3 regions of the Romboutsia sp. BSD2780061687b_171204_C1 genome follow, and region 2 is predicted to be linked to each of the others. Evidence: riboswitches for the same ligand, from Rfam matches in the RefSeq annotation. Region 2 holds a riboswitch; each other region holds the start of a gene.

Region 1 (8,593 bases), on a different contig from region 2:
ATTAGATGGAGTTAATTCTCCTACTGCAATAATTTGCTCTTTTGCATCTAATGTTTTAAGTTTTTTTAGATTTGCTAATGGTCTTAAATCTTTAACTTCATTATAGCTCATTTCTAGAGTCTCTAAGTTTCTAGCATGCTCTATACCTGTTAAATCGACAACACCAGATAACCTTAAAGTAGTTAAACTACGCATATCACCTAAAGTTATATTTCCGGTTTTTCCCAATTGATTTTGTATAGATTTAACTAAATATTTATCTGGAATATTAACAACTTCCTGTAGATTTATTTCTATTAAACCTTTTACATTATCTTGAAGTTCTTTTGTCATAGCGTCTATAGATTCTTGATTTGGTTTCTCTTCTGTTAATAATGCTTCAGCTTTAGCTATACTGTCTGCTAAAACTTGATAACTTTTGTCTGTATAATTATCCTTATCCAACTTCTTAGCTTCTTCTAATGCAGTAGTTAATTCTTCAGTATAAACTCTTTCAGTATTAACATAATGTAACTTAGCATCTCCCCAAGTAGCATGATCAGAACCTATTCCGTTTCCACCATCTTTAGCTATTAGTTTAAGTTCTTTAGCTCCTGCTAAGTCTACATCCACAAACTTTTGTGAATCTCTAGAATTCATTAAACCACTATCATAAACTTTTTCACCATCTACATACACTTCAAATTGTACACTACCTACTGAACCATACATAGCACGGTCTACTCCTACAAATGCACTAAATAAGTCTACATTTTTATCTGTTAAATCATATACTATTGTAGAGTTTGCATGAGTCCCAATTCCTTTATCATATACAACCTCTTGACCATCTTCTCCAGTAAGTTTTAACTTATTTCCACTTACTGCGTTGTCTTTCCTAACACTTTGCCAGCCTGAATTTGCAGACTTCCAATCAAAGTCACTCAAGTATTTAAAGTCTTCCATGTTTATTACATTTATAACTCTACTCTTCTCTACCTTATTGCCGTCTTTATCTGTTACACTATAAGTTATAGTATAGTTACCAACTCTATTAAAGTTAACTTTGTCTTGTCCAGTCACGACTACATTACCAGTTATGTCACCGTCTTCGGCATCTGTAGCTTTGTAAGTTCCAACTATGTCTTCTAAAGTTTGACCAACTTTAACAGTTTGAGACTTAGGTATAGTTAACTCAGGTTTAGCATTATTAGTTGTTAATTTAGGTTCTACAAATATACCGTGGTCTGAAGTATTTCCGTTTCCACCATTGTTAACTTCTAATCTAAGTTCTTTAACTCCTTTTACAGGAACATTTATATACTGCATATTATCCTCATGCTTTAATACTTTAGTTGTTGCTAAAGTCTTTCCATCGCCTACAATCTTGAAAGTTATACTTGAATTATTTTGAGCTTCTAAGTTCATGTCTACTCCAACTTTAACCTCAAAGTTATCATAGTTATGCTCACCTAAATCATAAACAACATTTCCGTTAGCATGTAATCTTATTCCCTTATCGTAGTCTTTAATCTCTCCTAAAGTTCTTCCCTTTATAGAGTTATTACGTGATGGTTTACCCCAATCGGTATGTTCACTCTTCCACTCACTATCTGATAAGTAATCATATTTACTAACAACATTAACGTTCATTGTTTCTTTAGAAATTGCATCATTATCAGTTACCTCATAAGTTACTGTGTAGTTACCCTTCTTAGTAGTATCCACATCACTTGTGACCTTAATGTCTTTCAATTTATTACCATTGTAATCAGTTGCCTTAACATAATCTAAAGCATTGAAATTTTCACCTAAAGCTAATGTCAACCCTCCGACTGTTTCTAATATAGGTTGATGTGCCTTAACGCCTACACCTTCAGAAGGATTTAATTGAGTATCGTAAGCAACTACTTTATACTCGTGATTAGTACCTGGATTTATGTTAGTGTCAATGAAAGTATCTTTAGTAGTAAATCCTATCACTTTACCATCCCTAATTATCTCATATCCAAGAAGACTATTAGCATTAGTTTTATCTATTGATATATCTAATTTAACAGAAGTCTCTTGTGTCTTAACTTTAACTTTACAATCTACCTCGTTATTGAAACCTTCACCTTTGTTCAGATACTTATTATCATTTATATACCATAACTTCTTATCTGGCTTTTTGTACTGAGCCATATGCTTAGCAGTCTCTTCATTAACGTAGAAACCATGTCTAGCAAAATGTTCTTTTAAGTCTAATTGAAGAACATCTGATGCAACAACTGCCCAAGCTTCATGCTTGTTATTCCAGTCACCGCCACCTATGTTTCTCTCTCTAAATTGTTGCTCAAAACGAGGCCAGAATGTATTATCATATAGTTGTAATTGCCATAATGGTGCCATATGAGTTAATGAACTAGTGTCACTTGCAGGGTACCACTCATTGTTAGAATAATCTTCTTTACTTACTTTAGGGAATATTTTACTCTCCCATAAGTTTTGTTGAGATATCTTACTAGCTTCACCTTTAATCATTTGGAAATGAAGAGGTAAAATATTATTAGTTATCTCAGGCATTGCTCTATTATTTGTATCAAGGTTGTGTCCTAATTCATGCATGAATCCCCAGCCAGTGTCAACGTTTAGAGCTCCACCTTGTTGCCCTTGGTTGTATCCAGTTATACCGTTTCCTGCATTCATGAATACTCCACCACTTAAGTTCTTAAGCATAGTTACATATCTAAAGTTGAAGTCCGAATGTATATCTTTAGAACCATCAAATCCCCAGAACTTCATTGCTTCCTTTATTACTTCGTCAGATCTATCTGCTGTATAACTAGGTACTTTATTATTTTCTGTATACCAATCTAAAGCATACGTTGCTCTAACGTTTACTAAAGCTTTATCTCCTAATACTTCGAATACATCAGGTAGTTTAGGATCTTTCTTTAACTTCTCAGTATATTCACGTAACTCATTTATTACCTGTTCATCATTATCTACACCTTTTACGAATTGAGGATAACTTACACCACCTATTATTCTTATCTTAGGCTTTCTTGCTTGTTGCTCTGGAGTATAAGGATTTGAAGCATATAATACTCCTGCTTTAGCAGTCCCTGGTCTTATATCATTTACTTCGACCTCAGGTATTGTAATTTCGTTCTTACCTCTAGTTAATCTTATATCTGCTAAACCGTTATGTCTACTATCCATTTGTTTAAATACTAAGTTAGGTACTGGGTCGCCTGGTTCTGTATCAACATACACAGTTATCTTTTCACCTGACTTAACTGCTAAACCTGTAGGTTGCCAATCTCTGAAATTCCATACCTTTCTCTTTTGACTTTCCTTTATAGCGTCTCCTCTGCTTTCTAATTCATAAACATGACCTTTATTCTTATCAGGAGATTTAATTAAATCTTTAGCCATATCTATACTTTCCATAAGTTCTACTTTTAATGGATGTGTTTTAACTTCTTTCTCTAAAGCTTCAATAGCTTCTAATGAATTGAATTCTGGGTTTAACTCATTCTTTAATTCATTTGTAAATAAGTTATTAACTTTATCTGAAACTATATCTCTCTTAAAGAACATTATTTCGTTTAGTGTAGCCCAGTTTTGGTTACTTTTAACCCACTTTAATTTCATTCTCTTAAATGTTGTAGGTTTGAATTTAGCTTCAACTAAACCAGAAGTACTGTCTGCTCTACCTGTAGCCACTAATTGGAAGTTATCACCTTTAGTAGCGTTAGAACCATATATCTCGAATTCCTCTAAAAATCCTTTTCTATCTGACTGTCTAGCACCATAAGCTATTCTGCCTACAGTTATAGGTTGTTTGAATTCTATAGTTACTTCATTAGACCATTCTTTATCGTTTCCTCTATTAGTCTCCCAGTAAGTGTCTACATTACCATCAACCGCGTTATTTATATGCTGTTGTAGATATTGCCCTGCATTATTACTTATACTCTTTATATTCTCGTAAGGTATTCTAAATTGTTTTACATACTCCGCATTATCCAGATGATTAAACTTCTTACTTGTAGCAACAGAACTCTCTACCTTGCCTTGTTCTATTAGAACTCTTGCATTGTATAAGTCCTCTTTAAAGTCTTCAAAGAATGGGTGTGTACTACATTCGTTCTCTAAAGCTTTTAATTTATCAACTGTATCAAACTCTTCACTTACTTTAGACATAGTATCATCAGTGAATAACCTTTGTATTTTATCTAGAGTTTGGTCTTGTTTATATAATCCGAACTCAGAGGCTAAAGCCCAACCTTCATATCCTTGCTTATAAACAAACTTAACTCTTCTAGCTTGAGTTGGATTAAACTTTATAGATATAGAGTCTCCAGTTCTTGAAGCACTACCACTAGTTACTTTAGTAAATGTGTCTCCTTCACTAGTCTTAGAAGTATAGATATCGAACTTCTCTGCGAAACCTCTATCTCTCGGAGAATAATATACTATTCTATCTAAAGTTCTTATTTGGTCTAAAGTCATTATAACTTCGTTTGTATGAGTTTCGCTATTTCTAGCATCAGAATGCCAATTAGTGTTAGGATCACCATCTATAGCTTTATCTATAGTTTGATTTGACCAATGTCTACCGTTAGTAGTTATATTCTTTATATGACTATTATCTATCTTATAAGTCTTATCATACTCTGCTAACTCTGGAGTTCCAAAAGCTTTAAACTTCGAAACTTTAGCATCTGCATAAGTTACCTCGTTACCTTCTAATACAAGTTTAGCATCATCTAAATCTTCTTTGAACTTACTGTATAAAGGATGTGCCTTCGCTTCATTCTCTAAAGCAGTAAGTTTCTCTAAAGTCCCAAAATCAGGGTTTACTGTATTCTTATTACTGTCTGTAAATAGTTTATCCATTTTCTCTGATAAAGCATCTTCTTTATAGAACCTAGCTTCTGATATGAATGGTCTATTTTCATGGCACTCTTTAAATACAAACTTCAGTCTCTTAAAGTTTGTTGGGTTAAATTTAAATTGCATGAAGTCTTTAGTAACTTCTGCAGTACCGCTAGAAACTAATTTGAATGTATCCCCTTGAGAAGTTTCTGAAGCATATATTTCATACTTAGTAGGAAATCCTTTTTGATTTCCGCTTCTAGGTAATAATGCTATTCTATCAAGTTGTTCTATTTCATCAAAAGTGAATACCACTTCATTAGTGAAACCATTACCATTGCTTCTGTTTGTTTCCCAATGTGTATTAGGGTCACCATCATACATATATTCTATTTTTGTTGTAGAGTAAGTTCCACCATTTACTTGTGTATTAACGATGTGGTCTTTACCTAACATAAACTTGTCATCATAAGCTTTTTGGTTTTCAGTTCCATACCCTAATAACTTAGATACTTTAGTTTCAATAAAGTTAACCTCTTTGTTCTCTAGAACAAGTCTTGCATTATCTATATATTCTTTAAAGCTATCGCGGAATGGATGTCCTTCAGTTTCTTTCTCTAAAGTGTTTAATGCTTCAGGAGTTGCAAACTCTTTACTTACTTCATTCATGTTTGCATTAGTAAATAATCTTTCCATCTTATCTAGAATTCTATCCTCTTTATAGAACCAAAACTCTGCGGCACTTGCCCACTCGTCATGTGCTTCTACGAATTTGAATTTAACTCTCTTTGCTCTTACAGTATCAAATTTAAATTCAACCATTCCACCTGTAACTTTACTTCCTTCTATTTTTCCTGCTAGTTTAAAATCTTCACCTATTTCACTCTCTGAAACATATATCTCTGCACTAGTAGGATATCCTTTACCTTTAGCCCCGTCTTGTCTTGTAGCATAAGCTAATCTATTTATCTCGGCTATATCTTTAAACTCCACAATTACTTCATTTTTAAATTCATTTGTATTTCTAGTGTATGTTTCCCAATGTGTATTAAGTTTTCCATCTATAGCATTTTCTATCTTAGTTCCTGGGTAACTTCTTCCATTGTTTGTTATAGACTGTATCTCAACTCTATAAAGTTCATTATACTTAGCGAAGTTAGGATTGTTCTTAATTTTAAAATCACTAACTGTCATACTTTTAGAAACTTGTTCCTCTATCGCTAATGCTTTTTCCTTTATTACTTCGTTAGCAAAAACATTTAAAGCAGGTGTGCTGTTTGTTGCTATAACAGATATGGCCAATATTGATGCTATCTTTTTCTTCATAATATTCTCCCTCTTATATTATATGAATTTACAATAACTAAATATTTTACCCCAAATTTCAAAATATAGTCTTGCTATAGAGCTATAGTTGTTTTTATTAAATAAAAAACTACCCTTTATAAAGGGTAGTTGCCATCTAAAGTAAACATTATAAAACAATCTTACAATTATATCATAAGATAACTCTATAAAAACAAAGAATATCAATTCTTTGGCAACTGGCTGGCATAGTCTAATTTTACCTTAGCCCCTTTAGCTTTGCGTCGCTAGATTTCTCTAGGTTTGCTAATATGTAATTTTTAGTCATCTATATTAATTATACATAATTTTTTATAAATTAAAATAGTTTTTTTTAATTTAAAATAATTTTAATATATTTTTGAATATATTCTATTAAAGCAAATATTAATTATTACTACACAAAAATATTTATTAATTTTTATCTGTAATTAAGCTTCTAATATGAAATTTTTACCATTTAGGCTTTTTCCACTTATATTTATATATATGGTATAATAAGTGTAAAAATTTATACATTTTAATAAGGAGACATCTATGGATAAAATTGCACAAAACAGAGAATTTTTCAAAGCTGATTTTGAAATACTAAAACAGATAAAAACGGATAAACAAAAAGGAATACCCGCTCCTTCTTTCCAAAAAGAATATGATTCAAATTCTAATTTAATAGAGTTACCTCCTGTAAGCAAAGACATTTTAGTTAAACCTAACGTACTAGATTGTATAAATGATAGAAGAAGTATAAGAAAATATAGTGATGAAAAAATAAATTTATCTGAACTTTCGTATTTACTATGGGCTACTCAAGGAATCCAAACTGTAAAAGATAAATTTAGTGCCTTAAGAACTGTACCTTCTGCTGGTTGCACTCACCCATTTGAAACATATTTAATAATAAATAATGTTGATGGTTTAAAGAGTGGAGTTTACAGATATTTACCTTTAGAACATAAACTTTTATTTATAAAGACTTTAAGCAATATAGATGATGAAATAGATAAAGCAACTCCAAACCAACCTTTTGTTCAAGGTTTCGTATCTAAAAGTGCCGTTGTGTTTGCTTGGAGTTGTATTCCATATAGAAGTGAACATAGATTTAGTATAACTGCTCATAAGAAAATACTTATAGATATTGGACATGTTTGCCAGAATCTTTACATAGCATCAGAATCTCTTAATTACGGGACTTGTGCTATCGGAATATATGATCAGGATATAATTGATAATATGTTAGATTTAGATGGAGAAAATGAGTTTGTAATTTATATGGCTTGTTTAGGTAAAAAACTTTAATAAATTAGCTTAATTATTAATATAATTGTATTACTTTAAAGTAAAAATCTCAAAAATATCTTAAATTAAGATACTTTTTGAGATTTTTTAATTTTAATATTTTTAAATAAAGTATAGTATAAAGTACTTTATTTTGATATTTGACTTAATATATATGAGGTTACTTCATCAGGAGAAATATTTAAAATAATCGCAAATTATTCATTTAATAATCTTTCTGCTTCTTTCATAATATTATTATCTCCTTTAGAAATTATATTTCTCATTGAAATTTTATTATTATGTTATTAGAATAACCAGAATTTAATACATAAATTTATAAAATTGGAGCTTGGTTATTCATTGAATATCCATCATTTCTAACATCACTCATATCTAATGTATCATCTTTTATTTTAACCTTGCTAAGTTTTTTAACTGCTCCATAAGGCTCTCTTAATGAAAGTTTGTCTCCTCTTCCTGAAATAACCCATAAAATTTTATATCCTCTAGGTATTACTTGTAGCCTGTCTTCTCCTTTACCATCAGTAAAGTATACCAATAAATTAATTTTTTTATTATTAGCATATTCAAAAACTGGGCTAAATTTAGTTGATCCTCTTCTTTTAAGCCTTTCTTTTATATCTTTTACAGATTTGACTTTATACACACGTCTAATTTCATTATCACATTCTATGATTGTAATTTCATGGTTATAATTTTTTACTATATTAAGTACTTCCTTAATAGCTTGTTTAAATTCTTCATCACTAATACTTCCACTTATATCAAGTGCGACAGCTATCTCTGCTTTATGAGATCTCAACTGTCCCCTCAAATCTAATCTATTTGGCTGTCTTCTATTTCTTCTTGTTATAGTCTTCTTTTTATTGCTTTCGACTGTTCCCATCAATCTATTAAGATATAAGTTCCAAGGCAATTCACCTTTACTATTTTTAAGTGATGATATCATACCATCTAAGTATTCTGGAATTTTACCTTTTTGAGAATTATTAATAGCTTTTTGGGTAAATTCTTTAAGAGTTTCCTCATCTATATTACTAGAATCTTCCCAAATATCATGAGTTTTTTCTGGATTGTATTCAGTTTCTATATCATCAGACTGACG
Region 2 (8,593 bases):
GCCAATACTGCTTATCTTCAACACTTGAAGGATTAAGATATTTTAGTATAGATAGAGTAAAAAAAGATTTAAAGGCATTAATAGATGCAAGGGTATCTCAAATAAAGTTTATAGACAGAACTTTCAATGCTAACAAGAAGTTTGCACAAGAAATAATGAATTTCCTTATGGAAAATGACAATGGTTATACAACATATCATTTTGAAGTCACAGCACACTTATTAGATGAGGAAACATTAAACTTCTTAAAAGATTGCAAAGAAGGGTTATTCCAATTTGAAATAGGAGTACAAAGTACAAACCAGAAAACTCTTGATGCAGTTGGAAGAAGAGATGATTTTGAAAAATTATCTTATGCAGTTAAAAAAGTAGCATCGTATAGAAATATACATCAACATTTAGATTTAATAGCGGGACTTCCATATGAAGATTATGCAAGCTTTGAAAATTCATTTAATGATGTATTTAATTTAGGTATAGAGCATATACAATTAGGGTTCTTAAAGATGATAAAAGGAACTGGTATAAGAAATACTGCAAAAGAACATGGATATAGATACAAAGATTATACACCATATGAAGTATTATATAATGATTATATAAGTTATAGCGAAATGATAAAGTTAAAAGATATAGAAGAAATACTAGAAAGATACTATAACTCTAAAAACTTTGTATTGTCAATGAGATACATAATACATAATTATTATGAGCAAAGTCCATTTAAATTCTTTGAAGAATTTGCAACTTACTTTGATGAAAATGGGTATTTTGATGTAGCACAAGGTAAGAATCAATTATATAAAATATTATTAGATTTCTACAACGATAAGATAAATGATAAAAATGAATTATTTAATGATATATTAAAGTATGATTATATATCATTAGGTAAAACTTCAAATTTACCTCAAATATTCAATAAAGAAGATGTAGAAGATTTTAAAAATAGATGTCATATGTTCTTACAAAATGAAGATAACATATTAAAATATATACCACAGTTTGAAAATAAACCAGCTAAGCATATAATAAAATATGTTCATTTTGAACCATTTAGATTCGATATATTAAAGTTAAAAGAAGATATACATGCTGATATAAAAGAGATAAAAAATATAATTTTATTTGTCTATGATGATGATAACAAAGTTTTTGAAAAGTCAAAGTCATATAGTGTTAACATATAATATTAAATGCTAATTATTACATATTGGTATTATATATTATGAAAACATATCACATAAATTTTTAATGGGTATAAACATTAATAGATTAAAAATTATTATGTGAAGTTACAAAGGAGGAAAAAATGAAGTTTAAAATAGAAAAGTATTTATTAAAGAAAACAGAAGAATTATCTTTTATAACTATAAAACATGGTGGAGAATTTAACTTAGAAGGTTACACTATACCTAAGGGTGGATTAGATGTACCTATAAAAAATGAGGTATTAGTTAAAGGAATAAAAGAAAAGACAGCACAAGATAAGATAAATACAATGTCTATAGCAGATGCTATGATATATATAATGGGTATTGATAGCCAATTTAAGTATAATGAAGAATACAGAAAATTTTTAGATGCTTTTAGCAAAAAAGTAAATATAAATATAAAAGAATATATGGGCTATATGTCTAAAAAATACTTTGATATTGGTGAGATAACTGATTCGTTAATATACTTAAAAGCTATGATAAGTATGTATCCAAATGACATAGATGGATTATATCATTATTCAATAGTTTGCCAGGAACTAGCAAAGCAGTATCAAAAAGATATGGACAAAGAAGCTATGAATAAGTTTTTATTAGAAGCCTTAGAAAAGTTGGAAATGGTTATACAATTAGATGAAAACTTTGCTTTAGCTTACTATCATTTAGGATACCATTACTACAATCAAGGTCAATATTTAAAGGCTAGAGTTATATGGGAAGAAGCACAAAAATTAGGGTTAGATGCAGACTTAATGGCAGAGGTTCAAGAAAATATAGGAAAGATGGACTTTAAAGTTCAATATGAAGAAGGTTATAATTTAGTATTCCAAGGAAAATGTGAAGAAGGACTAGAAAAATTATTACCTCTTGAACAAGATCATCCTGATTGGTGGAACTTATTATTTATGATAGGATTAGCTTATAAAAATATGGGTGAATTTGAAGAAGCTAAGAAATATTTTGAAAAAATACTTATAACTAAACCACATCAAGTAGATACAATGGTTGAACTAGGCCTTTGTGAAGCTAGTATGTTCAATATAGATAAAGCTATAGAACACTTTGAACAAGCAGCTAAAATAAAAGAAGATCCAGAAATATTATGCAATTTAGGGATGGCATATCTAAACAAAGGTGATATAGATGATGCTATATATTATATAGAAAGAGCTTATGAATTAGATCCACAAGATGAAATTACAGTGGCATGTTTAAGAGAACTTGATAAATATAGATAAAAAATAAGTTAAAATTTACTATAAAAAAATCTAAAATTGACTTTAACTAAATTAAAGGGTATAATAAATCACTGAGATTATATAATTATATTCAAAAGTTAAAATTAGGAGCGAAGAAGTATACCTTGTATATGGGCACTTGAGGTATATGGAGTTAATAGTGCAACCGACTATTCAGATAATATTTAAATATTATTCGAATAGTCTTTTTTATTTTAAGATACAAGTTTATTGATAAGATATTAATGAAAATTAAATGAAAGCTAACAATTTTATATAGCATAAATGCGAACAAATTAAAATAATTAAAAGGACATAAATACATATAAGCTAAAAATAGGAATGAAGAAGTATACCTTGTATATGGGCACTTGAGGTATATGGAGTTAATAGTGCAACCGACTATTCAGATAATAAATCATTATTATCTTGAATAGTCTTTTTTATTTTAAAATAAAAGTTTATTGATAAGACATTAATGAAAATTAAATGAAAGCTAACAATTTTATATAGCATAAATGCACACAAAGCAAAATTATTAAAAGGGCATAAATACATATAAGCTAAAAATAGGAATGAAGAAGTATACCTTGTATATGGGCACTTGAGGTATATGGAGTTAATAGTGCAACCGACTATTCAGATAATAAATCATCATTATCTTGAATAGTCTTTTTTATTTTAAAATAAAAAGATTTAAAAAGGGTGGTGAAATTTATTGAAAAATAAATACAAGTTAGGAAAAAAAATAATATCGATACTTACGTCAGTACTAATGGTTATAAATGTGTTAATTAATACACATTTTGCGTATGCTGAAGAAGTTAAGACAGATAATCAAGGGGATACAATAGAAGTATCTATAACATGTGATAAAAAAGAGATTGAGCCTGGAGAAAAATTGAATTTTAAACTAGAGTATAAGGCTAAATATGGTCCAGGGAGTATAAAACCAGGTGATACTATAGAATTTGAAATGCCTAGTTGGCTTGAAAGATTTAGCTTTAAATTCCCCCCAGAGCATTTTAAAAGTGTACAAATGGAAGGTAATAAAGTAGTAGCAACTTTTGGGGATGATGTTTATGATGCAATAGGAGGATATGTTAATGTATCAGCATATGCAGATAAAACGGAAGAAGTAGATAATCAGAAGATAGAGGTATGGATTGATGGAAAACCAGTTACTAGCATAGAAATAGCTATAAAACCATCTAATGAAACAGAGCCTATAATAGATAGACAGATTCTTAAAACTATAAATAATTATGACCATGTAGATTCAGATGGAAATACGGTAGGAAATATATATTATCCAGTACTAGGAAAAACTCAACAATATAGAGTATATGTTAATGAGAAATTTTCAAATATATCAAATGCAGTATTAACAGATAATATGCCTGAAGGAATGGAGCTTATACCAAGTTCTGTAAATGTAATTAAAATAGAAAGAGATAGCGCAGAAACAGATGTCACAGATAGCTTAAATATAAGCAAATCATCTAATAGGCTTAGTATAAACTTTGGAAATATTAAAGATAAATATATTGTAACTTATAAGACAAAGATTACTCAAAATTTGAGTTCTTATAAGAATACAGCAGTATTTAATAAAAGCGATGGTAAGTTAAATAGTACTGTTATATTAAAACAAAAAAATGAAGCAAAAGATGTTATAAGTAAGTATAGTTATACCTCTGCTAAAAATTCAGAAGGTAAAAATGTAGCATCTATGAACGAAAATGTAAGATATAGAATAGATATTAATGAAAATAGGTCAAATCTTAAAAATGTAACTTTAAATGACTTTACACCTAAAGGAATGGAACTTTTAAAGGACAGTATAAGTATAGGTAAATACAATAAAGATGAAAGCTTTGAGTGGGTAACAGATCAATTTAAAGATAAAATAAACACTAATAATGGAAATTTAACTATAAATTTTGGAAACGTAGATGATTACTATATTGTTTGTTACGACATGAAGATTACAAATGTTGAAGATTCATACTCAAATACTGCAAAGTTATCATACAATGGAACTAGAAATAGTGTTGATGATACGGTTAAATATGAATACAATGCAGGAGCTATAAATGCTCACAAATCTGTTGATAAGACTAAATTAGAAAAAGATGATGACCAAAGTGTTGTATATTCTATAAACTTTGAGAGTTTTGGTGTATTCCAAAAGGGATATATAGATTTAGTAGATAAATTAGATCCGAACGTAAAGATCGTAAAAGTTGAAGTTCCAGATGCTTTTTCTAGTAAAATAGATAAAGCAAATAATACAGTCAATATTATCAATGATAAGGGACAAATAAATTACAAAGAAAATTTAGAAGTAAAAATATATACTGATTTTAGCAATGTAAAAGATGGAACAACTGTATCAAATATAGCTAAAATAAATGGTAATCCAAGTAATAAAGTTGAAACTAAAAAGGGATATGCTTTTGAAGCTATTAAAGTTGATAGTGAAAATAAGGAAAGTAAGCTTAGTGGAGCTATATTTAATCTAAAAGATTCTAATAAGAAAGTTATAGGAAAATTAACTAGTGATGAGAATGGATTAATTAAATCAGATGTAGATAATGTAGGAACATATTATTTACAAGAAGTAAAAGCTCCAGAGGGATATTCAGTAGATGGAAAAGACATAAAGTTTACTATAGAAAAAAGTGATATAGGAACTGTTAAAAATATAGGAACTATAACAAATGAGAAAACAAATGGAGAAGTAGAAATAAAGAAAGTAGATAAAGATAATACAAGTAAAGTGTTACCAGGAACAGAGTTTGAAATACAAACACAAGATGGGCAAAAGGTAACAACGATAATAACTGGAAAGGACGGAATAGCAAGAGCAAGTCTAAAGCCAGGAAAGTATAAAGCAGTAGAAACAAAAGCATCCAAAGGATATATATTAACAAATGAAGTACAAAACTTCGAAATAAAGTTTAATCAAAAGGAAGATGCAAAATTAGTATTTGAAAATGAGAAGCAAGAAATTCCTACTGAAAAAATTAACAATAAGTTAAATGAATCAGAGAATAAATCAAGTGGAGAAGTAGAAATAAAGAAAGTAGATAAAGATGATACAAGTAAGGTGTTACCAGGGACAGAGTTCGAAATCCAAACACAAGATGGGAAAAAGGTGACAACGATAATAACTGGAGAAGACGGTATAGCAAGAGCAACTTTAAAGCCGGGAGAATATAGAGCAGTAGAAACAAAAGCATCAGAAGGATATGTATTAACAAATGAAGTACAAAATTTTGAGATAAAGCCTAATCAAAAAGAAAATATAAAATTAGTTTTTGAAAATAAGAGGGAAGAATTGCCTGTAAAAGATACTAATAATAAGCAAAGTGAATCAGAAGATAAATATAATAATGATAATAAAGTAGTAGATGAAAAAACAAATGGAGAAGTAGAAATAAAGGAAGTTGATAAAGACAATCCAAGTAAAATGTTGCCAGGAACAGAGTTTGAAATCCAAACACAAGATGGAAAAAATGTGACAACAACAACAACTGGAAAAGACGGAACAGCTACAGTAAGTCTAGAACCAGGCAAGTATAAAGCAGTAGAAACAAAATCATCAGAAGGGTACCCATTAACAAATGAAGTACAAAATTTTGAGATAAAGCCTAATCAAAAAGAAAATGTAAAATTAGTTTTTGAAAATGAGAAAGATGAAGTGTCTGAAAAAAATACTAATAGCAAGACAAAGGAATTAGAGCATAAATATAATAATGATAATAAAGTATTAGATAAAACTACTAATACTCCTAAAACAGGAGAAGAATCTATAATAGGATATATTGCATTAGTTATATTAGCTTTAGTGGGGATTGTATTTATAAACAAGAGAAAGTAAATAAAAAAATAGTATTAGTGTATTATGCTAATACTATTTTTTTAATTTTATAGAATATTTAGACTATACTACTAGAAAACTATTTTAGTACTAAATGTGATATTATTTAAATATATATAACAAGGGGGAGTATGAGATGATAAAAGATTTACACGATATGTTAGACAAACTAAAGCAAGAAGAAAAAGTAATACTTTCAGTTGCAGCAGCAGAAGATAGAGAAGTTTTATTAGCTATAAAGGATGCAGTTAATAAAGAAGTTATACAACCTATATTAGTAGGACAAGCAGATAAAATAAAGTCTATATCAAATGACATAAACTTTGAGTTAGAAGGTATAACTATAATAGACTCGCCAAGTATAGAAGAAAGTGCAAAGATTGCCGTAGAGTTAGTGTCTAAACAAGAAGCTGATTTTGTTATGAAGGGATTACTTGATACATCAATACTATTAAAATCAGTGCTTAACAAAGAGTATGGCCTTAGAACAGAAAGTTTACTTAGTCATGTAATGATATATCAACTTGAAAATTACCATAAGCTTTTAGTGCTAACAGATGGTGGAATGAACATATCTCCGGAGTATGAGCAAAAAGAAAAAATACTAAAAAATGCAATACAAGCAGTTAAATGTTTAGGTATGGATAATGTAAAAGTAGCCTGTTTAGCAGCAAAAGAAAAAGTAAATCCAAAAATGCAAGCTACAGTGGATGCGAGACTATTGCAAGAAGCTTGCAAAGAAGGCAAATTTGGAGAAGGCGTTATAGTCGAAGGTCCGCTTGCATTTGATTTAGCTATATCAAAAGAAGCAAGTGAAGTAAAAGGATTTAAAAGTGAAGTAAGTGGAGATACAGATATATTATTAGTTCCAAATATTGAAGTTGGAAATGGAATAGGAAAATCATTTACATATATGGCGAATGCGAAATCAGCAGGAATTATAATGGGAGCAAAAGCCCCAGTAGTATTGGTATCAAGAGCAGATAGTCATGAATCTAAGCTATATTCTATAGCATATGGAGCACTTATTGCCAAGAGCATGAAATAATATATACAAATAATGTAAACAATATTATAATATAAATAGGTAAACGTTTTTAGAAAAATTCAAATTAATAAAAATTTTAAATTAATATATATTTTTCAATAGATAATATGGGGAAAATATAAAATATACTTCTTATATAAAACTTTATACAAGAAGTATATTTTATATAAAAAAATAACTTATATTGAGCAAACTAATTTTGTTAAAAAAATATTTAAAAGAATACCAAATTAACAAAATTTAGTATATAATCAAATTAGGGAATCAATAACTTTAGTCTTACAATGGACATAATTTTTTATCACCTCTAGGATTAAAAATCAAGGAAAAAGGGGATAGGAATATGGATAAAAAAATGATGACTATCGATTTGAACAGTCAAGCTATGTTAGATAAGGCTGCAAAAGATGGTGTAGAAACTATGTATGATAGAAAGCTTTCTATGAAGGCTCAATGTGGATTTGGTCTTCAAGGAACTTGTTGTAGAATATGTGCAGCTGGACCTTGTAGAATAACTCCTAAAACTCCACTTGGATTATGTGGAGCTGATGAGCATGTAATAGTAGGTAGAAACTTTGCTAGAATGGTTGCAGCGGGGACTGCAGCTCACTCTGATCATGCAAGGGGTATAGCTCATACATTATCTTTATCTAGTAGAGATGGAAACTACACTATAAAAGATGAAGTTAAATTAGTTAATTTAGCTAAAGAATGGGGAGTAGAGACTGAAGATCGAGATATATATGATATAGCTCATGAAGTTGCAGATATAGCTTTAATGGAGTTTGGTAAACCACATGGAGTATTAAACTTCTTAAGTCGTGCTCCAAAGCAAAGACAAGAAATATGGAAAAGATACGCAATAGAACCAAGAGCTATAGATAGAGAAATAGCCACAATAATGCACTCAACTCATATGGGATGTACAGCTGATATAGATAGTTTAATAAACTTATCAATGAGAACTTCATTATCAGATGGATGGGGTGGATCAATGATAGGAACTATATTCAGTGATATACTATTCGGAACACCAACAGTTAGACAATCAGAAGCAAATCTAGGAGTATTAGAAGATAATAAAGTAAACATAATATTACATGGACATGAACCATCATTATCAGAGATGATAGTTTTAGCATCTGAAGATCCAGAATTAGTAGCATTAGCTAAAGAAATGGGAGCAGATGGAATAAACTTAGCT
Region 3 (8,593 bases), on a different contig from region 2:
AGAAAGAATAAATTTTAATATTGCAAATGTTATAAAATTTATCTAAGTAAAAACTAACTTTACTATACATTTTATTAGTATAATAAGCTTTGATTTATTAATAAGGTAGATAAGTATCATAAGAAATTTTATTAATATAATTGAGTGTTAAATCAATATTTATATCAAAAATATCTTTAGGAACTAATATAGATATAAATGTATTTAATTTTCTGGTTTTAATATTTTGAATTTATAAATAAAATTACAGTCATAATTGAAAAAAATAGGAATATTATCTAAATTTATAATATTTAGGAATTAATCTGAATAAGGATGTTTAAGTTAAAAATTTTTAGTGATGTAGAATTTATTGTCTAATACATAATTTGTATTATTTTAATAAAAAATATAAAGTTCTAATTATATCAGCCGTATAATATAAAATACAATATAAAATATAATATAAAATAAAATTACACTTTGTGATTTAACAAATAAGTTTAAATGTATTTTTAATATTAGTTTGAAAAAAAATAGTAAGAAAATACAAATAAAAACTTGATTAAATGGTAATTATACTATAATATTTAGTGTATGGAAAAAAATGTCGAAAAGTGTAAAAAAAGAACGAAAAACAACAAAAAACAAAATAGGCAAGCTAGAGAAATCTAGTGACGCAAAACTATAGGAGCTAAAGTAGAAACTATGCTAGCCAGTTGCAAAAAACTGTGTGTTTTTGTTTTCGATATATAAGGTTTATAATTTTGGAGAATTATGAATAATATATAAATTATTTTGATTGTTTGTGTCCAAATTATGCATCTCTATTTATCGACGCTGATATTATATAACTCTCTTTAGAGTTATTTTTTTTTGAAGAAATAATATTTTAATAAATCTAATAATTCAATTATATTATCAAAGTTCATTATGTATCTTACATTTTTTATTATAGGAAAAATTATGTAATAGTATAAATTATATAGAAAAAAATAAGTAAAAGTTTATAATTAAAATGATAAGAAAATTAAATATAAGAAAACGAATAATAAATATATTGATTTAATTTTATATCTAAAATAATCAAATTCTAGCAATGATAGTATGCTATGTAGTATACAAAATTACTCTTTATAGAGTGGTTTTTTGATTTATAAAATTAATGGAGGAGAGTAATATGGAAATCTATAATTTAATGAAAATGGGATTAGATGCTACACATTTAAGGAGTAATGCCATTGCAGAAAATATTGCTAACATAAATACTCCAGGGTATAAAAGAAAGTATGTTAGTTTCGAAGATACTTTAAAGAATAAACTAGAAATTCCTAGTATAAAGTTAAAGGTTGATAAGGAATCTGTGGTCAGAGAAGATGGTAATAACGTTGATATTGAACATGAGAAGGTTAATCAAGCAGCTACGACATTAGAATATAATGCGTTAGTAAGTCTTACAAATATAAAAATCGCTATGACAAAAAGTATAATATCTGGGAGGTAAATAAATGAGTGTTTTTAGTGGTATGAGAATTAGTGCAAGTGGTCTGACAGCAGAACGTATGAGAATGGATATAATATCTTCGAATGTTGCTAATATGCAGACTACAAGAACTAAAAATGGAGGAGCATATAGGAGAAAAGTAGCTAGCTTTGAAGAAAATTATGATGAAAAATTAGGGATGTTAGGTGTTAAAACAAAAAAGATTGAAGAAGATAAATCTCCTCTCAGAAAAATATATGAACCAAATCATCCTGATGCAGACAAAGATGGATATGTAGAATATCCAAATGTAGATTTATTAGCTGAAATGTCAGATCTTATAAGTGCATCGAGAGCTTACGAATCTAATGTAGATACTTTAAATGCTCAAAAAAATATGATATCTAAAGCTTTAGAGATAGGTAGATAGAAAGTAGGTGGTTAAATGACAGGAATAAGCAATATAAATATTAATTCTGATATATTCTCTAATGCTATTAATAATAAGACTACATATAAAGTTAAAGGAAATGAAAAGCCAGACAAGCAATTTGAAGATGTTATAAAGAATGCTATAGGTAAGGTAAATGATAGTATTATAAATTCAAATGAAAAGATAGAAGCGCTTATAAAAGGTGAAGATGTTTCTATGCATGATGTTATGCTATCAGCACAAGAATCTCAAATGTCAGTGCAACTTATGATTGAGATTAGAAATAAGTTATATGATGCTTACCAAGAAATTAATAGAGTGCAATTGTAATTCCTTAATAAGGAGCAGATAGATGAATTTTAAAGAGATAATAGAAAAAATAAAAGATTTTATAAAAACAAGAAAAGAAAAATTTAAGGAAATGAGAAAAGAAAAGAAAATAGCCATTATAGTTGGAGTGATTGCAATTATATTAGCTATAATATTTGGAATTAAGTATAAAAATGATAATAAATATGATGTTCTTTTCTCGGGTTTAGATTCAAATGATGCATCTGTTATAACTAAAGAACTAGAAAAAGAAAAAATTGAAACGAAAATAGAGGGCGATAGTATATATGTACCTAAAGATCAGGTAGATAAGTTAAGACTTGAACTATCTGGAAAAGTTTCAAATGGTTCTAAAGGATTTGAACTTATGGATGAAGGATCATCGTTAGGTCTTACAGATGAAGAATTTGAGGTAAAAAAACAAAGAATGATTCAAGGTGAACTAGAAAAAACTATAAAAACTTTTCCGCAAGTACAAGATGCAAGAGTTCATATAACAGAAGGTGAAGAATCTGTATTTGCTAAAGAGAGCATACCTGGAAAAGCAGCCGTTTATGTAGATTTAAATGTAGGAGAACAATTAAGTCAAGAACAAGTTAAATCTATAATATCTTTAGTATCCGCAAGTACACCAAATATACCGAAACAAAATGTTGAGGTAATCAACCAAAATATGGTCTTATTATCAGAAGGAATATTTGATGAAAATGGAAAATCAAATTCTAGCGATAATTCTAATGGGATTGATATTGCAACTAAGGCAGAAAGAGATCTAGATAAAGGATTAGAAAGAGATATAGTTAGATTACTTGAACCTATATTTGGAGAGGGAAAAGTAAGAGCAACTGTTAATGCTGATTTGAATTTTGACACTAATGAAAAAACTCAAACGATAATAGATCCTAACAAGGTTATAGTAAGTGAGTCAAAAAGTGAAAATAAATCTACAGAGCCAGTAAATACAGGTGGTACTGTTGATAACAATATGAATAATAAAGGCAATGTAAATGATGGAACTACTGAAAGTAAAAGTGAAGATATAAAGTATGAAGTAGGAAAGACAGAAATTAAAACTGTTAAGGCTCAAGGTGAATTAAATAGAATAACTGCTTCGGTTGCTATAGATGGCAAATTAGATGCGGGAGATATTAAAGACGTTAAAGATATGGTATCTAATACCATTGGTGTAGAAAAAAATAGAGGCGATGATGTAGTAGTTGTTGCTATGGACTTTGAAGCAAATGCTAAAAAGAATCTAAAAAATGCATTAGGTGATGAAGATGAAGTGGCTAAGTTATTAAAAACAACAGGATATATAGTAGCCGGATTATTACTAGTTATAGTAATAGCACTTATAGCTATATTTGTTATTAAGAAAAAGAATAAATCTAAAGAAATTGATGAAATAGATGAATCTAATGAAATAGATATGATAAATCAAAAGCTAGAAGAAATGGAAAAACATAGGCTACACAATTTAGAAGATGATGAAGATAATATGACTTTAGAGGAAGAAGTTAAGATATACGCTTCAGAAAATATAGAAGAAGTTACAGAATTAATAAATAATTGGTTAAATGAGTAAAGGGTGGTAGTTTGTTTTGGAAAATGAAGTTACTAAATCAGTAGAGAGTACTAAATCAGGAAATGCATTTGATTTAGGTGATATACCTAAAGTGAGAAGAGTTACTGGTGCTAGAAAGGCAGCAGTACTCTTAATGACATTAGGGACTGACGTTTCAGCGGATATAGTTAAAAATCTATCTGATAAGAAAATACAAAGAATCGGTGTAGAAATAGCTAATATACACACTGTCAACGCAAGAGAAAGAAGAGAAATTCTCCAAGAATTTATAGAACTAAATAAAGGAAAAGAATTTGTGTTAAAAGGTGGTATAGACTATGCAAAATCACTGCTTAATGGAGCTTTAGGAAACCAAAGAGCTAATAAATTAATAGAAGGAATTAGATATGATGCTTATACAAAACTGTTTATGGCAGCGAGAAAAGCTGAACCAGAGCAGATATTAGCATGTATACAAGGTGAAAGTACACAAACTATAGCTATAATCTTATCTCACATACAATCAGACAAAGCAGCTTTGATATTAAGTGAGTTACCACCTAAGATTAAAAATGAAGTTTCACTAAAAATAGGATCAACATCATCAGTATCACCAAGTGTAATAAAGGCCATTGATGAAGCTGTAGAAATGAAACTATCAAAACTTGGACAAAGAGAAATGGAAAGTTCTGGTGGTATTGATAGCTTGGTTGAAATACTTGGTAATGTAGATAGAAAAACAGAAAAAAGTATTATAAGTTACATAGAAGAAAGAAACAATGAATTAGCTGAGGATATAAAGGCCAATATGTTTATATTTGACGACATTGTAAGGCTTGAAAATTCTACTATTCAGAGAATTCTTAAAGAGGTTAATGTTAAAGATATTGCATTTGCTCTTAAGGGAGCATCTAAGGAAGTATCAAATGTCATATTTAGAAATCAATCTCAAAGGGCATCACAAGCTCTTAAAGAGGAAATTGATTTATTAGGAAAGATAAAAATATCTCAAGTAGAGGAAGCACAACAAAATATAGTTAATGTTATAAGACGACTTGAAGATATGGGTGAAATAACTTTAACAAGAGGATCAGATGATGAGTTTATCATGTAGTAACATAATAAAAGCTAAAAATGTTAATTTAAAAGGCGTAAAAACAATAAATAACCTCTCTCAAATTGAAAGTGAAGAAGAAAGAAAGCTTAGAGAAGACTTAGAAAAAAAATTAAGCGAAAAAAAAGAAGAAATAAATATTAAGTTACAAGAAGCTCAAAAAGAATATGATGACATTATAGATCAAGCTAAAGCTGAGGCAAGTCAGATAATTGAAGAAAGTAAGTTAGAAAGAGAAAAAATAGAAAAAAAAGCTTATGAAGAAGGATACAATCAAGGGCTTAAAAACGGATATGAAGATGGATACAAAGAATCATATGAAGAAAATATAGAAAAGGCAAAAAAAGAGTCTGAAGAAATTGTAAATAATGCCAGTAAATTATTGATACAAGCCAAAGATAAAGTAGCTGAGTATATGAATTTAAATAAAGAAGAAATACTAAAAATTAGTATAAGTATAGCTCAACAAGTTCTAAGGGATGAATTCAAATCAGAATCATCTATGAATACTTTATTAACTAAGGTAATTGAAGAGTATGAACTCAAGGAAAATATAGTAATAAAAGTAAATCCTTTATATAAAGATAGCTTAAAGAATGAAATATTAAGTTTAAAAGAATGTAATAAACTTAAAGGCGACGTATTCGTTTTAGAAGATGAATCTATAGATATTGGAAATGCTATTATAGAGAACGTAAAAGGAAGAATAATAGTAGGTGTAGATGCTGTAATAGATAAGGTTAAAGAGGAGCTATTATGATAGACATAGATTTTGAAAGAATACTTAGTAGGATAAAGGATATGCCTACTGTTATATCTGAAGGAAAAGTAAAAAAAGTTATAGGTCTTACAATAGAAGTCGAAGGTATAAAAGGATTTGTAGGTGAGTTATGCTCTGTATACAATAATTTAAATACCCCTATAAATTGTGAAGTTGTAGGTTTTAGAGATGGAGATGTAATACTTATGCCTCTTGGTGAGTTAACAGGAATTGGACCTGGTTGCAAAGTAATTGCACAAGGAGTACCACTTAGTGTTAAATGTAGTGATGAACTTTTAGGAAAAGTACTTGATGGCATAGGTAATCCAATAGATGAAAATATGATTTTACAAGGTGAGAGATATAGTTTATTTAATGAACCACCAGATCCAATGAGAAGACCTCGAATAACAAATATAATGCCAACAGGAATAAGAGCAATAGATGGATTTTTAACTTGTGGAGAAGGACAGAGGATAGGAATATTTGCAGGTAGTGGAGTTGGTAAAAGTACAACTTTAGGAATGATGGCAAGAACGGCAGAAGCAGATGTAAATGTTATAGCCCTTATTGGAGAAAGAGGAAGGGAAGTTTTAGACTTCATTGAGAGAGATTTAGGTGAAGAAGGCATGAAGAAGTCGGTAGTTGTTTGCGCTACATCAGATAAATCACCCTTAGTAAGATTAAAGGGAGCACTAACAGCTACATCTATTGCCGAGTACTTTAGAGATAAAGGTAAAAAAGTAATATTAATGATGGATTCTGTAACAAGATTTGCTATGGCTCAAAGAGAAGTTGGATTAGCTATAGGAGAACCGCCAGCACAAAAAGGATATACTCCTTCCGTATTTGCTATGTTACCAAAGCTTATGGAAAGGACAGGAATGTCTGAAAAAGGATCTATAACAGCTTTTTATACTGTTTTAGTTGATGGAGACGATTTTAATGAACCAATAGCAGATACTGTAAGAGGAATACTAGATGGACACATTGTTTTATCTAGGCAATTAGCACATAAAAATCATTATCCAGCTATAGATATATTAAACAGTGTAAGTAGACTTATGAAAGAAATTGCAGATGATAATCATAATAAAGCTGCATCATTTGCTAGAGATATACTTGCTACTTATAAAGAAGCTGAAGATTTAATAAATATTGGAGCTTATGAAGAAGGTTCAAATAAAAATATAGATATGTCTATTAAATATATAGACAGAGTAAATGATTATTTAAAACAAGGTGTTAATGATAGTACACCATTTAATGAAAGCAAAGAGTTATTAATTAATATGTTCAACTAAAGGAGACTGATGTAAGTGAGTAAGTTTAAATTCAAACTTCAAAAACTGCTAGATATAAAAGTAAAAGATGAGGAAGAAAGTAAATTAAGATATACACAAGCTCAAAATCAAAAAAGAATAATAGAGAATAATTTAAGGAATTTAGAAAATTCTTATAAAAAATACTCAGATATAGGAATGTCTAAAGATATAATTAGTCAAAAAATTACTATTAATTATTTAGCAGCACTTACTCAATCTATAAAATTAACTAGTGAAGATTTGAGAAAAGAAGAAATTAATGTTTCTAAAGCAAAAAAAGATTTTATAGAAAAACAAATAGATAGGAAATCTTTAGAAACCCTTAAAGAAAACGAACTTAATAGATTAAAAAAAGAAGAAGATAGATTAGAACAATTAAAAAATGACGAATTTGCATTATATGCATATATAAGAAATAGAACAAATATATCATAAAGGTGAATTAATATGAATTTAAATATGTCTATAAAAGCAATGACTAATGCAAAAGAAAATACTTTAAAAAAAACAGAAGGAAGTAAAGATATAGTCAATTGTTTTTTTGGCGAAATAGAATCAAAGCTTGAAGATATGAGTTTAAATTTCAATACAGATGAATCTAATAAAAAAGACATTGATTTTAATCTCCTTCAAAATATAATATTTAACCTTAAATACATATATGATTTCGTAAATGATGAGTTAAAAGAAGGTAAAGATGTAGAAGGGTTAAATGAAAGTATCAATAATATACAAGTTATTTTTGATTCTATGAATATAGATAAAAATAATTTAGAAATAAATATAAATAATAAAGAAGGATTAGAAACTTTAGAAAATACTTTAGGTGAAATTGAATTTAAGTCTAATTTATTAAGTAACAATGATAAAGATAAATTAAATGATTTATTAGAGAAAATAAATAATGATACAGAAAATATAATAAAAAAATTTGATATAAACGAAAACAAAAGTAGTAATAATATCAAATCAAAACCAACTTCAAATAGCAATGAATTATTAAATAATGATTTTGAAGATACTAAAAATTATAAAAAAAATGACTTAATAAAGGAAACTAAGTATAGAGAATTAGAAATTAATTCATTAATAAATAAAAAAAACTTAAATCAAAGTAGTAGTTTAGATAACAATGATCTACAAATAAGTAAGTTAGAAGACATCCTTAATAAAGGAAGCATAGGAAATCTAAATACAAATAATATTTTAAAAAATGAAAATACATATAATTTAAATGATAGCTCAGTTAAAGAGATTAGAAAAACATTTATAAATGAAGATATTATAAAAACAGTAAACTACTTAAAAAGAAGTGGTAATGAAGAAATAAAAATTAAAGTTAATCCAATAGAATTAGGAGAGATGACTATAAAACTTGTAAAGCATGGAGAAGAAAATAGTTTATCTATAACTGTTAGTAAAAATAATATATTTGACTTGGTAAATAAAAATATAAATGATATAACTAAACATTTGAATGATATGAACATAAAAGTAAAAGATGTATCAATAAATATAAATTCAGAAAATCAAAATGTATTTTCAGATAATCTAAACCAAAATTTTAATAATAAAAATAGCCAGCAAGAAAGACAGAAAAATAAC

The links. A riboswitch is a leader RNA that binds a small molecule or an ion and turns the genes downstream of it on or off. The one in region 2 is predicted to bind cyclic di-GMP.
Region 1: another riboswitch for cyclic di-GMP. It lies ahead of I2H23_RS08785 (NPCBM/NEW2 domain-containing protein); the one in region 2 lies ahead of I2H23_RS10805 (SpaA isopeptide-forming pilin-related protein).
Region 3: another riboswitch for cyclic di-GMP. It lies ahead of I2H23_RS01280 (flagellar basal body protein); the one in region 2 lies ahead of I2H23_RS10805 (SpaA isopeptide-forming pilin-related protein).

What each region holds. Positions count from the first base shown of each region.
Region 1 is NZ_JADMRK010000003.1:203,272-211,864, reverse strand. It holds gene I2H23_RS08785 (NPCBM/NEW2 domain-containing protein) at 1-6,171, opposite strand, end outside; cyclic di-GMP riboswitch class I at 6,382-6,468, opposite strand; gene I2H23_RS08780 (SagB/ThcOx family dehydrogenase) at 6,727-7,485, shown strand; gene I2H23_RS08775 (vWA domain-containing protein) at 7,802-8,593, opposite strand, start outside.
Region 2 is NZ_JADMRK010000005.1:90,214-98,806, forward strand. It holds gene I2H23_RS10795 (B12-binding domain-containing radical SAM protein) at 1-1,190, shown strand, start outside; gene I2H23_RS10800 (tetratricopeptide repeat protein) at 1,313-2,455, shown strand; cyclic di-GMP riboswitch class II at 2,553-2,635, shown strand; cyclic di-GMP riboswitch class II at 2,785-2,868, shown strand; cyclic di-GMP riboswitch class II at 3,018-3,101, shown strand; gene I2H23_RS10805 (SpaA isopeptide-forming pilin-related protein) at 3,174-6,341, shown strand; gene I2H23_RS10810 (bifunctional enoyl-CoA hydratase/phosphate acetyltransferase) at 6,478-7,389, shown strand; gene cooS (anaerobic carbon-monoxide dehydrogenase catalytic subunit) at 7,733-8,593, shown strand, end outside.
Region 3 is NZ_JADMRK010000001.1:245,653-254,245, forward strand. It holds cyclic di-GMP riboswitch class I at 625-706, shown strand; gene I2H23_RS01280 (flagellar basal body protein) at 1,160-1,483, shown strand; gene flgC (flagellar basal body rod protein FlgC) at 1,488-1,892, shown strand; gene fliE (flagellar hook-basal body complex protein FliE) at 1,908-2,225, shown strand; gene fliF (flagellar basal-body MS-ring/collar protein FliF) at 2,248-3,810, shown strand; gene fliG (flagellar motor switch protein FliG) at 3,827-4,903, shown strand; gene I2H23_RS01305 (FliH/SctL family protein) at 4,884-5,663, shown strand; gene fliI (flagellar protein export ATPase FliI) at 5,660-6,967, shown strand; gene fliJ (flagellar export protein FliJ) at 6,983-7,423, shown strand; gene I2H23_RS01320 (flagellar hook-length control protein FliK) at 7,436-8,593, shown strand, end outside.